Regions from separate parts of the Brevibacillus sp. RS1.1 genome, predicted to be linked through region 1. Evidence: riboswitches for the same ligand, from Rfam matches in the RefSeq annotation. Region 1 holds a riboswitch; each other region holds the start of a gene.
The links. A riboswitch is a leader RNA that binds a small molecule or an ion and turns the genes downstream of it on or off. The one in region 1 is predicted to bind S-adenosylmethionine.

Region 1 (4,280 bases):
TCGAGGTTTACGAGGATGGCAAGAAGGTTGATTCCGAATCCGTTCAGGTAGAAATCGTTAACGCTCCTGATAAGGATCAAGCGACCACATATGTCATCAAGGCGACTGCTGTAAACAATCCTGCCGCCAAGTCCATCCAGGTGAAGGGGACAGTAAGCGGCTGGAACAAAAAGGACGATGCTGAGCTGGTTGTGATCGCTCCTGACGGGAAGAAAAAAGAGATCAAACCGAATGACAAAGGCGAGTTCTCTTTGACGTTGTCTTACAAGAATCATTCCTTTAGTGCCAAATCGATTCAATTCGCATTGTATGAAGACGATAAGCTGATTAAGAAAGCTGACGTTGCACTCAGCACAAAGGTCATTGTCGAGCCTGTGAAGCCTACAGATGGCGATGAAGACGATGATGATGACAAAAAGAAAAAAGAAAAAGGGAAGCATAAAGATAAGCATCCCAACGGCAATGCGTATGGCTATTGGAAAAAGCACGGTAAGGAATGGAATGAAGATCACGATGATGACGATCATGACGAGGACAGAGACTAGTCTCTATCATTAAGGCCGTTGCTTGTAAGTCTCGACGTACTCCACCAATTGTCTGATGTAATCCCCCAAAATGGGGATCGAAAGAAATTGCGTCAAGAGGGAGCCGAGGAAAGCCAAAACGATAGCAGTACCAATCGTCAATCCCAGACCCCGGGCAAGACCTGCGAGGAAATTGATCCAGAGCAGCTTGCGCGGGGCTGTGTAATTTTGGATCACATCTGCTAGTCGGATATCTTCTAAGAACATCGCAATTTTGTGCATCCGCTCATTTACCTTCCGAACTTCCTGAAGCTCTTCAAGTACTTGGTCAATTTGCTGCATGAGGCGATCTGTAGGCGACAAGCTGTCCATCCCCTTCCATCATTCGGTATCGTTACCTACCAGTCTAGGGAAAAAGATAACGAGAATCAAGGTGGAGAGGAAACGTTTGCCTATCAGCTATGCGAAGGGTAAAATGAACGTACTAAACGTTTGATAGGAGGCTTTGAAATGGCTGAAACTGTTTCCCAAACTCTTTCCGAAGATTTATTCAAGCTCTTGCAAAAAGAGCGTTTTGTTACCTTGGGCACAGTAGACCATGAGTCAGGAGCACCATCGCTCAGTTCCTTGTCCTGGACGTTTGCTGTCAGCGCCGATACGATTCGTTTTGCCGTGGATAATCGCTCACGTATTTTGGCTAATATTGCGAAGGAACCGCAGGTTGTCCTGCACTTGATCGGTGCCGGCTCGTCTTTCGCCATTAATGGTCGTGCTGTCGTTAAAACAGACCGCCTGGAAGGTGTTCCGCTCAAGCTGGCCATGGTAGAGATCAAAATTGAGGCTGTTCGTGATATTATGTTTTACGGTTCCCGTATTTCCGCAGAACCACAATATGAAAAGACGTATGACAAAAACGCAGCAGCGAAGCTGGACAATCAAGTGATGACCGCCCTGAAAGATGCAAATTAACGGGTGGAAATAAATTGTTGACAAGAATCCTGCCGATCCATTAGTATTAGGGTCAATCGAATTGAATAGCAATCTTCTTATCCAGAGCGGCGGAGGGACTGGCCCGATGATGCCCGGCAACCAATCACCTGTATTTTAACAGGGAGATAATGGTGCTAATTCCTGCAGAGTTATCAAACTCTGAAAGATGAGAAGGATTTGCTTACGGTGACGTAAACAAAGCCTTCTTTCAGAGGAAAGAGGGCTTTTTTGATGCCCTCGTACACTATTGGAGGGAGAGAAACAGACATGAAATTGGAAACAAAGTTGATTCAGGCGGGAGTAGGCAAAGACGAAAAAACAGGGGCGGTGAGCTTTCCTGTTTACTATGCAACGGCTTATCGTCATCCTGCCTTGGGCCAGAGCACTGGCTATGACTATACGCGCACAGCTAATCCTACTCGCGCCATTTTGGAGGAGACCATCGCTATAGCGGAATCAGGAGATGCAGGATTCGCTTGCGCCTCGGGAATGGCTGCTGTTCATACCGTCATGGGTTTGTTTTCCCAAGGAGATCATCTGATTGTTTCGCTCGATCTGTACGGGGGAACCTATCGATTGTTCGAGCAAGTGCTCTCTCGTTACGGTCTGACGTTTTCGTACGTGGATTTGCGTGACATTGGTGCACTGAAAAATGCGATTCGCCCAGATACAAAGGCTATTTTCGTCGAGACACCAACCAATCCGCTCATGCAGATTACCGATATTCGAGCAGTAGCACAATTGGCGAAGCAGCACAGTCTCCTGACGATTGTAGACAACACATTCTTAACCCCGTATTGTCAACGCCCACTAGAGCTTGGTGCAGATATCGTCTTACATAGTGCGACCAAGTATTTGGCAGGACACAACGATGTGTTGGCTGGACTCATCGTAACAAAAGGAGAAGAGTTGTCGGAAAAAATCCGGTTTTTGCACAATTCAATCGGTGCTGTACTCGGACCTCAAGATTGCTGGCTTCTCATTCGCGGGATGAAAACATTGGCATTGCGGATGGAGCGCCATCAATCCAATGCCTTGATTGTAGCGGAAAAGCTGCGTGAGCATCCGGCAGTAGCGGAGGTATTTTATCCGGGTCTGCCAGAGCATCCGGGACATGAGATCCAGGTGAATCAAGCGACAGGGCATAGTGGGATGGTATCGTTCCGCGTACGCGATGTGGAGCAGGTGGGATTGTTCCTGCAAAATCTGCAAATCGTGTCCTTTGCTGAAAGCCTGGGTGGTGTTGAGTCATTGTGTACGTATCCGGCGACGCAGACTCACGCGGATATCCCGCAAGAAGTCAGAGAGCATGTCGGTGTTTGTGATCGATTGTTGCGGCTGTCGGTTGGCATCGAGCATCCAGATGATGTCGTAGCCGATTTGTTTCAGGCCTTGAATGCTAGTTTGGTCGTAGGGGGGAGTGTACGATGAATTTTGCCACCAAGATCCTCCACGGTTCCACTTGCATTGACCCGTTCACAGGTGCGTCGTCGGTTCCGATTTATCAAGCTTCTACGTTTCATCAGGCTGATATCGATCAGCCAGGTGCATTCGATTATGCCAGATCAGGCAATCCGACCAGGCAGGCTTTGGAAGAAGCCATTGCGTCTCTGGAGGGAGGCGCACGCGGTTTCGCGTTCTCATCTGGCATGGCTGCCATTTCCAGCGTGTTCATGCTGTTTTCTGCCGGAGATCATGTTGTAGTAGCGGAAGATGTATACGGTGGCACGTTTCGGTTTTTGACCAAGGTATTGTCGAGAATGGGCATCTCTGTAACGTTCGTGGATGCGACAGAGACAGAAGCCGTTCGTGCGGCCATTACACCGGCAACGAAAGGGGTTTACCTGGAGACCCCCTCCAATCCCACCTTAAAGGTGACAGATATTGCAGCGGTTTCTCGTATTGCGAAGGAGCGGGGCTTGCTCGTCATTGTCGATAATACGTTCCTTACCCCGTATTACCAGCGACCATTGGAACTTGGCGCCGATGTGGTCATTCATAGTGCAACAAAGTTTATCGGAGGGCATAGCGACGTCGTGGCTGGTCTGGCCGTGACCAGAGAAGCTGGGTTAGGGGAGCAGCTCTACTTTATCCAGAATGGCATGGGAGCGATTTTGGGTGTGCAGGACTGCTGGCTCGTGATGCGAGGGCTCAAAACATTGAAAGCCCGACTGGATGTGAGCACGAAGACAGCCGCGAGCTTGGCTGATTGGTTGTCTACGCATCCACAAGTAAGTCGCGTTTACTATACGGGACTGGCGGATAATCCCGGTCACCTGATTCAAACACAACAAGCGACTGGTCATGGGGCTGTTCTTTCCTTTGATGTAGGGAGCCGCGAGCGTGCAAAAGCGCTGTTTGATCGCGTGAAATTGCCGATTGTGGCAGTCAGCCTCGGGGCAGTGGAAACGATTCTCTCGTATCCAGCTACGATGTCACATGCAGCGATGCCCGCTGAAGAAAGAGCTGCAAGGGGAATCACAGACGGTTTGATCAGATTGTCAGCTGGTTTAGAGGATTTCGATGACTTGGTGGCAGATTTGAATCAAGCACTGGATCATTTGCCATCTGAAGCACCAGCCTATAAAGAAAAAGAGGTATTCTCCCGGGCTTAAATCCGGGGGATACCTCTTTTTCTTTAAGGTGTTCCAGTACGATTTGCGTTGATTTTGTTTTGTCCTTGTGGCTCTTTGTGCATGCGCTTTTCTTTTACTTGGGAAGGGGTTTCTTCACGAGGCTGCACACTGCGTGGCAGTTGGGGAATGA
Region 2 (4,280 bases), 120 kb from region 1:
ATTTATGTAAGGATAGAAAGACAAGGGGGAAAAATGAACGAGAACAGATCAAGCCGGATACATGCTCGGCGCAAACGCTCACGCAGAAAATGGGCACGTGTGGGAAAGAGCACGCTCCTCTTTAGCGTGTTGGCCATCTTCGTCGTCGGAACCTACTACTTATTTCAAACTGCCATGGATGGAGAACATGCCAACCCGAACACCCAGCCTGATCCTGATAATACCGCGAACCAAAAGTCTTCCGTGCAGCTCACTTTTGTCGGTGACATCATGATGTCAGGAAACGTTGAGAAAACCTTACTTGCAAATAGCTATGACTACCCATACAAACATGTAAGCTCGCTCTTTTTGCAAGATGATATCACCATTGCCAATTTGGAGACGCCGATCACCGACACAGGTGTTGCTGCTCAAAACAAGGAGTATGTTTACAAGTCATCGCCACTTGCTGTTCCTGCCATGAAAAACGCTGGGATTGATGTGGTGAATCTGGCCAATAACCACTCCATGGACCAAGGCGTTCCGGGATTGCTGGATACCTTTGACGCTTTGGACGAAAACCGTATAGAATACGTCGGTGCCGGTAAGGATGCAAGCCGCGCCTATTCACCTGTTTTCCTAGAAAAGAACGGCATCAAGATCGCAATTCTCGGCTTCAGCAGGGTCATTCCCGAAACGAGCTGGTTTGCAGGGAATTCCCAGCCAGGTATGGCCGCTTCCTATGATCCTACACTGGCAGTGAAAGCGATCCAGGATGCGAACAGCCAAGCGGATCTCGTGGTGGTGATTGCACACTGGGGCAAAGAACGCTCCGATTATCCTGTCGATCATCAAAAGGAGCTGTCTCGTGCCTACATCGATGCTGGTGCAGATTTGATTGTCGGCGGTCATCCCCACGTACTGCAAGGCTTTGAACGATACAACGACAAATGGATTGCGTACAGTCTTGGCAATTTCATTTTCACACGTGCAAACGAACCCAAGACTTGGGAAACGATGGTCCTGCAAGCAAACTGTACCAAGAGCGGTGATTGTGAGCTAACGATGCTTCCATTTCATGCAGAATTGGGACAAGCTGTACCCATGAATGAAAGCAACGGCGCTGCCCTGTTAAAACGCATTGAATCCATTTCTGAGCAAGTCGACATACAAAGTGACGGGCGTGTGCAGCCACATGCAAAGGCGGTGGAGATTTCCCACTGATAAAAGAAGCCGTGTTTCCAGATTCCTAGAAATACGGCTTTTCTTCTTATGGTTCCTCTTACTTACGCAGATTCAAGAATAGGGAAGCAGCGCACTTCTAAGCCAAAATCATTTTTCAATAAGGACTCATGCTGTTCACTGATTCCCGTCACGATCAACCCTGCGCGCAAGACGCCTCCCAAATCGAATTGGACTTTTAGTTTATGCACGTTCACCCCGGCCTGCTGAAGGAAATGCAAGACCCGATCTGGCGTCGCAGTATGACATGAGCCCTCCAGATAACATAGGACGTGTTCTGTCGAGTCCAACGTGCCTCCAGCTTTGTCAGCCGTTTTTTCTTTCCAGGTAGGATGCGGCGTGAATGGCTGTGTCAATAAATAGGCCAAATCTTCCACGACTGCACTTGCTGTAGGGAGCTCTCCTGCCCCTCTTCCTGTAAACAACAGGTCTCCTACGATGTTGCCGGATAGCTGGACAGCATTAAACGCATCGTGGATTTGCGCCAACGGATGGCTCAGCGGAAGCATGGTTGGTTCAACAGATAGGCGAATGCCTTTTTCGGCTTGATAAGCCTGCGCGATCAGCTTGATCCGGTACCCTAAGTCGCTTGCAATCCGAATGTGACCTGCTGACAAATCTGCAATTCCTTTGCGAACAACATCCGCTAAAGGCAGCGATTCTCCATAAACAAGCTGTGCCAGGATATACAATTTGTACATAGCATCAAAGCCTTCTACATCCGAACGAGGGTCTGCTTCCGCATAGCCCAGCTCCTGTGCTTGCTTGAGCACCTCCTGGTAGGAGAGCTGCTCTGCTTCCATTTTCGTCAAAATGAAGTTCGTTGTTCCGTTGAGAATACCGCGAACGCCTTGGATATCGTTCGTACGTAGGAACTGCCGGAGCACACTCAAGATCGGGATACCCCCAGCCACACTCGCTTCATAGGCAAGATGCACTTGATGCTGATTTGCCAAATCGACTAGCTCTGTTCCTTTTTTCGCCAGGAGCTCTTTGTTGGCGGTTACCACATGGCAGCCCTTTTCGATCAAAGCACGTACGTAGTCATAGGTAGGTTCTACACCGCCCATAACCTCCACCACGATATCCACATCGCTTCTCAATACATCCTCAAAATCTGTCGTCAGTAAAGCCGGGTCGACATGAACCGCCCGCTCTTTTTCCGAGTCACGCACCAATGCCTTGACGATCTCAATTCGTTTTCCCAGACGAGAAGCCAGCTTCTCCTGTTGTGAACGGATCGTTTTGATTACGCCCCCACCCACTGTCCCCAATCCCAATAATCCCACGCGTACCACTTCTGCACTCATCCTGACCACCCCATACCCCGAATTTTAGATAAAAAGAAAAGCCATCTTCGATAAGAAGAAGGCTTGATAGCAGTTAATGCTCCCCCTCCTTATCTCCCAGGACGTAAATGTCCTGCAGGAATTGGCACCTTGTCACAAAATATACGTGACGGTTGCCGGGCTTCATCGGGCCAGTCCCTCCACCTCTCTGGATAAAGAAAATATGAAATTAAAAAAACCTTCTTCGCTAAGAAGAAGGTTCATCTACTAATAGAGTAACCCGCTTCTTATCTTTCGAGACGAAACGTCTCGCAGGAATTGGCACCTTGTTGCAATATGCAACGGTTGCCGGGCTTCATCGGGCCAGACCCTCCACCTCTCTGGATAAGAACCATTTATGCTGTTGAGCTTTATTCTAAGAAATTCCAAGGCAAGCGTCAACAAAATTCTTTCTTTTCTGATTGCAAGCTGATTTGGCAAGGATTTCAGTTGTGGGTGAACAGGCTTTCTACCTCTTCCATACTGCAGCAAGCACAATGAAACACGCCCTCCTGGCATTCCTCAGGCTGCTCTTTTTCCTCAACATATCCGCACCATTGGCAAATAAAAAGTTGTATCATTGCTCGCCCTCCTCTTCTATTATTCTGCCCAAAATAAAAAGAGCATTTTCCGCTCGACCGTGACGATCGTTAGAAAATGCCAGAAAAGGAGGGGCATACTTGTCCACTCGCTGTTTTTCGCAAGCCATCTCTAACACCTCCCTATCTCCCGTAGGTCTATCAGTGTTGTCGAAACAGGCAGGTCTCCTGACTATGGGTTCATCGCCTAGCGTCGCCTTCCCCGTCTATTTTGATAGACCAGTGGCTTGTTGGACGCTGACTCCCCTCTTACAGTGGCGGGACCGTGTCGGATTTGCACCGAGCTTCCCTATTATCCTTGTGGCGAGTTGGTTACGCCCTAAGGAACCTGTTTCCACCTATGAAATTGTCTATTCTCACTACTACCTTCAGATTTTACCTTCCCCCAAATACCGCTCTTTCAAAATGCGAGTGTGATGAGCTTCATGTCCAGCAATCACATAGGCCAATGTCCTTGCAGATAGCTTGTTTCCGTTGGCAAGTCCTGTACACAACCACGCTTCTGGAGAGATCCCTCGCACCAAAGCGATGGTGGAAGCACGGACAGCCTTATACTCTTCCAGTAAATCAGACAGGTCTCTTAGCTGAAAACACCCGTGTTCAACAAAAGCATTCTCATCAAAACCGACGAGGGGTGTCTGATCCCCTCTCGCGATTCTCAGCAAGCGATAGCTCATGATGCGTTCTGCATCGATGAGATGACCCAACACCTCTTTAACCGTCCATTTGCCTGGCGCATACCGATAATCAATTTGCTCGGGGGCAAGGGACGAAAAGAACGCGACGATCCTCTCTCCTTGCTGCGTGAGGATCGTTTGGAACTCCCCCTCCGGTACAAGACCCATGTAATAGTCAAAATAAGCAGCGTATTCATCGCGCTCTGGTCGTCTGAGCATCTGTTTCCCACTCCTCGTCATTCAGTTTCAATAGACAAATTACTATGTAACCCTTCAAACAATAGGACCCTTGCCGGGGCTGCATCCGTGCCGACCAGCTTGAGTGGTGCAGCTACCAGAAAATACTCGCCTGGCGGGACCTCTGCTAGCCGCAAGCCTTCCACGACAATGACTCCCGCTGCAAACAATTTTTTATGGGTGGGGTGACCTTCCTGGCTGCGTTCGATTCCAAGTGC
Region 3 (4,280 bases), on a different contig from region 1:
CCTCCCTCACTTGTTCTTCGTACGTTTTTAGGAGTGGATGAGCAAGATAACGAAACTAAGCCATCTACATTCCCATTGCTTTTATCCAGCGTCGGGAGTAAGGTAGGAGAAGATAGAGGAGGAACGATACTCGTATGACTGATCAATTAACACATTTTAATGAACAAAATCGAGCTCGGATGGTAGACGTGTCCGAGAAGGACGTCACAAAACGGGTGGCTGTAGCCGAGAGCCAAATCAGCATGAAACCCGAAACCCTCGCCCGTATCCGCGAAGGTCGAATCGAAAAGGGCGATGTACTCGCCGTAGCGCAGGTAGCAGGTGTCATGGCTGCCAAAAAAACGTGGGAAATCATCCCGATGTGTCATCCGCTGCCATTGACTGGCATCGACATACAATTTGCTTTTGAGGACGAAACGACGCTTGCGATTACAGGAACCGTGAAGACGACAGGGAAAACAGGCGTCGAGATGGAGGCATTGACCGCTGTAAGCGTAGCGGCTTTGACGGTGTATGACATGTGCAAAGCCATGGATAAAGAAATGATAATCGGTCCGACCAGTCTGCAATCCAAAACAGGCGGAAAAAGCGGCGATTTCCATCGGGGAGAGAAGTAAGCCATGAGGCAAAAGTGGGAATCTTATCCGAGCAGCATTCGTTTATTGGCGATTGCTGCCGTCATTTTTTCTACCGGAATGGCATGTATTTGGCCGCTGGTCACGATTTATATTCATAACCATCTCGGAAAGCCGCTGACTGTAGCCGGCTTCTTGTTGCTTTTAAACCAAGGCGCATTCTTGATCGGGAGTATTGTTGGCGGGATGCTGTTTGACCGCTGGGGCAAAATGCGCACCATCATTGTCGGTTCCATCGGCGTTATCCTGATTTCGCTCGGATTAGGTGTTACGGAGGATTTTACGATTTATGTTGTGCTGCTTCTGTTGAATGGACTGTTTTATGGATTACTTTCTCCGGTGATGAATGCATTGGCCATAGTTTTGTGGCCGGACGGAGGACGTAAAGGAATCAATCTGATTTATGTCACGCTCAATGTGGGGGTAGCTGCCGGTTCTGCGTTGGGCGGCTTCTTGGCCAGTGTGTCATTTGCCTGGACGTTTTTCGGTAATGCTATCTCACAAGTGATCGTCCTCGCCATGTTCATGCTCATTTTGCCGCGTCAGTTAAAAATGGTGGAACAACAACGCCAAAACTCGACGACTGGACAAAGCATGCCTGAGCAAGCAACTGATGATGTGCTGCGACAACCACAGCAAGAGCCAAAGGTGGTATGGGGAGCCTTGCTGCTATTATGCGGGGGGCTATTAATTAGCTGGATTGTCTATGTACAATGGACAACCGTGCTGTCAACCTATATGCAATCCTTGGGCATTTCCCTCCGTCAATACAGTCTGTTGTGGACGCTGAACGGCGGCTTGATCCTGTTTGGTCAGCCATTGATTGCCTGGGTCATTCGACGCTTTGCCCGAACACTAAAAGCCCAGATGCTCTTGGGCGCTTATATTTTTGCCTTGTCGATGTTGATTTTGTCGCAATCAACGGCTTATGCAGGCTTTGTGGCGGGGATGTTCATCATGACGCTGGGCGAAATGCTCGTGTGGCCAGCGGTGCCAGCAGTTGCTGCACAGTTTACGCCAGAGGGACGAGAAGGCTTCATTCAAGGGCTGATTGCGGGGACTGGATCAGCTGGGCGGATGCTCGGACCACTGCTCGGGGCCTTTATCTTCCAATCGATTCACGCGCAGGGACTATTGTTCGTAATGGCAGGCTTGTGTCTGTTGTCTGTGGCATTCTTCGCTTTCCACACCTCTTTTCAAAAAAGAAGGCATCACGTGCCGGTACAGAATCAAGCATCTTGACACGATTTGCGTGCTCAAGTAGTATGATATAGACGAAAAAACAGTATATTCCGTGTGTTTGACTTATTCAGAGAGGTGGAGGGACTGGCCCTATGAAGCCCGGCAGCGGATCTGTGCCATGTGATGGACAGATGCTGTGCCAATTCCAGCAGGATTTTTTTCCTGACAGATAAGGACGTGACCAAGCTGATCTCCCCCTTTTTCTGTATGGAAAAAGGGGGTTTTACTGTATTGGCCCAAGAAAGGAATGGAAGAAAGATGCGCATTCAACCCGCCGATATGATTGATCGACTCCCTACCCAGTTTTTTGCGACCCTGGTGGCAAAAGTAAACAAGGTCATTGCGCAAGGCCATGACGTCATTAACCTGGGGCAGGGCAATCCCGATTTGCCGACACCGCCGCACATTATTGAAGAATTACAGGCGCAAGCGGCACAACCACTCCATCACAAATATCCGCCTTTTCAGGGACGCGTGGAACTGAAGCAGGCAGTAGCTCATTGGTATAAGCAAGAATTTGATGTGGACCTCGATCCGGAGGAAGAAGTAGCGATTTTGTTCGGCAGTAAAACCGGACTCGTAGAGATTTGCCAAGTACTCATGAATGCAGGCGATGTTGCACTGGTTCCAGACCCAGGCTATCCGGATTATTGGTCGGGGGTTGCTGTTGTCAACGGACGGATGGTCATGATGCCGTTGAAGGCGGAAAATGACTTCTTGCCAGACTACAGCCAGCTGTCCCAAGCTGATTTGGATCGAGCGAAACTGATGTTTCTCAACTATCCGAACAATCCGACAGCAGTCAACGCACCACTCGAGTTCTATGAGGAAACCATTCGTTTTGCCCGAAAACATGAAATCGTTGTCTGCCACGACTTCGCCTACGGAGCAATCAGCTATGACGGGAAAAAGCCGGTCAGCTTCATGCAGGTTCCGGGTGCAAAAGAAGTGGGTGTAGAATTTTATACCCTGTCCAAAACGTACAACATGGCAGGCTGGCGAGTAGGTGCCATGGTAGGTAATCGCGAGCTAGTTCGTCTGATCAACCTCATTCAGGACCATTACTTCGTCAGTCTGTTCGGTGCAGTACAGATGGCGGCAGCCAAAGCGATGACGGATTCGCAGCAGTGCGTCCGCGATCTCGTCGCTGTCTACGAAAGCCGCCGCAATGCCCTGTACTCCAATCTGCATCGGATTGGCTGGCAGGCTCCGCCATCTCAAGGTTCGTTTTTTGCTTGGCTTCCTGTTCCAAACGGCTTCACATCTGTGGAGTTCTCTGACCTACTTTTGGAAAAAGCGCATGTCGTCGTAGCGCCAGGAAATGGCTTTGGTCCGACAGGTGAGGGCTATGTGAGAGCAGCTTTGTTATCCAGTGAAGAGCGTCTCGCGGAAGCGGTTCAGCGGATTGAGCGGTTAGGGTTATTTACGAAAACAAAATAAAAGCGAGGCAAAAAAGCCACACTACCGTATAGATGGAGTGTGGCTTTTTTCTTCTAGAATAAAAATCATTCTCATTATTGACAGATAATGATTTTCATTATACGATGTCATTGTTGTTAATGATAATTAGTCTCAGCGAGAGCGGGAGGGTACCATGCGCTATCAGATTAACGGTTACACGGATATGTATACGGTGATCGCCAACGAGCGAAAAATCGGCGGAGCCATTGAAGCAGGCCAGATTCGCTTGCGGACGGGAGAAGTTTACGCCAATGCTGTTCTCACTCGTTTGGAAATGTCAGGTGCGCATTTTTGCTCGATCGGATTTGTTACGGAAGAAGGCAAAAGGCTGATTGTCCATGTGAATGATATCAGCATGATCGCTGATGCTCGTCACGTCAACGTATGTGAGCTGACGAACGAATGCATGAGAGTAGAGAAGTCAGCAGAGAGACTGAAGAGATTGAAGCGACTCTGTGAGCTGAATGAAGGCAGCTGTACGCCGACCTTCCAGGAAGAGGCATTGCTGTTGGCAAGCGATATCGGTATGGAAGAAGCGTCCAATCATGTCGACCTCTCTTTCCTTCCACAAACAGAGAAACGACGTGTGTTCCGTATTGCTTAGGAAAATATAGCCGATACATATGACCCCCTTTTCGTTTCATACGAAGAGGGGTTTTTTGCATGCAGTGTGTGAAGACTAATGGTTGAACAACCGCTCGACATAGTCAAAACCTATCTGCTCATAGCTAGCAAAGATTGGACTTACGCTGTTGACAGTGATAAAACAAGGATAAGCAAAATCAAGGGGGAACGGAACATGGAGTACTCATTTTCAAAATCTGTCGAAGCACTATCCTCCTCGGCTGTCCGGGAAATCTTGAAGCTGACCCAAGGCAATCAAGTGCTCTCGCTCGCAGGTGGACTGCCAGCAGAGGATTCTTTTCCAATCGCAGAGATGCG

Region 2: another riboswitch for S-adenosylmethionine. It lies ahead of HP570_RS03585 (homoserine dehydrogenase); the one in region 1 lies ahead of HP570_RS04150 (aminotransferase class I/II-fold pyridoxal phosphate-dependent enzyme).
Region 3: another riboswitch for S-adenosylmethionine. It lies ahead of HP570_RS24285 (pyridoxal phosphate-dependent aminotransferase); the one in region 1 lies ahead of HP570_RS04150 (aminotransferase class I/II-fold pyridoxal phosphate-dependent enzyme).

The regions. Positions count from the first base shown of each region.
Region 1 covers NZ_JABSVA010000001.1:897,727-902,006, reverse strand. The annotation lists gene HP570_RS04165 (hypothetical protein) at 1-545, shown strand, start outside; gene HP570_RS04160 (DUF5665 domain-containing protein) at 555-896, opposite strand; gene HP570_RS04155 (pyridoxamine 5'-phosphate oxidase family protein) at 1,035-1,493, shown strand; SAM riboswitch class I at 1,568-1,687, shown strand; gene HP570_RS04150 (aminotransferase class I/II-fold pyridoxal phosphate-dependent enzyme) at 1,782-2,945, shown strand; gene HP570_RS04145 (trans-sulfuration enzyme family protein) at 2,942-4,129, shown strand; gene HP570_RS04140 (YhcN/YlaJ family sporulation lipoprotein) at 4,153-4,280, opposite strand, start outside.
Region 2 covers NZ_JABSVA010000001.1:777,827-782,106, forward strand. The annotation lists gene HP570_RS03580 (CapA family protein) at 34-1,203, shown strand; gene HP570_RS03585 (homoserine dehydrogenase) at 1,266-2,531, opposite strand; SAM riboswitch class I at 2,618-2,729, opposite strand; SAM riboswitch class I at 2,795-2,901, opposite strand; gene HP570_RS29760 (hypothetical protein) at 2,996-3,130, opposite strand; gene HP570_RS29765 (hypothetical protein) at 3,127-3,258, opposite strand; cobalamin riboswitch at 3,290-3,495, opposite strand; gene HP570_RS03590 (DinB family protein) at 3,517-4,044, opposite strand; gene HP570_RS03595 (cyclase family protein) at 4,062-4,280, opposite strand, start outside.
Region 3 covers NZ_JABSVA010000010.1:97,371-101,650, forward strand. The annotation lists gene moaC (cyclic pyranopterin monophosphate synthase MoaC) at 135-617, shown strand; gene HP570_RS24280 (MFS transporter) at 621-1,877, shown strand; SAM riboswitch class I at 1,938-2,053, shown strand; gene HP570_RS24285 (pyridoxal phosphate-dependent aminotransferase) at 2,136-3,317, shown strand; gene HP570_RS24290 (hypothetical protein) at 3,472-3,942, shown strand; gene HP570_RS24295 (aminotransferase-like domain-containing protein) at 4,138-4,280, shown strand, end outside.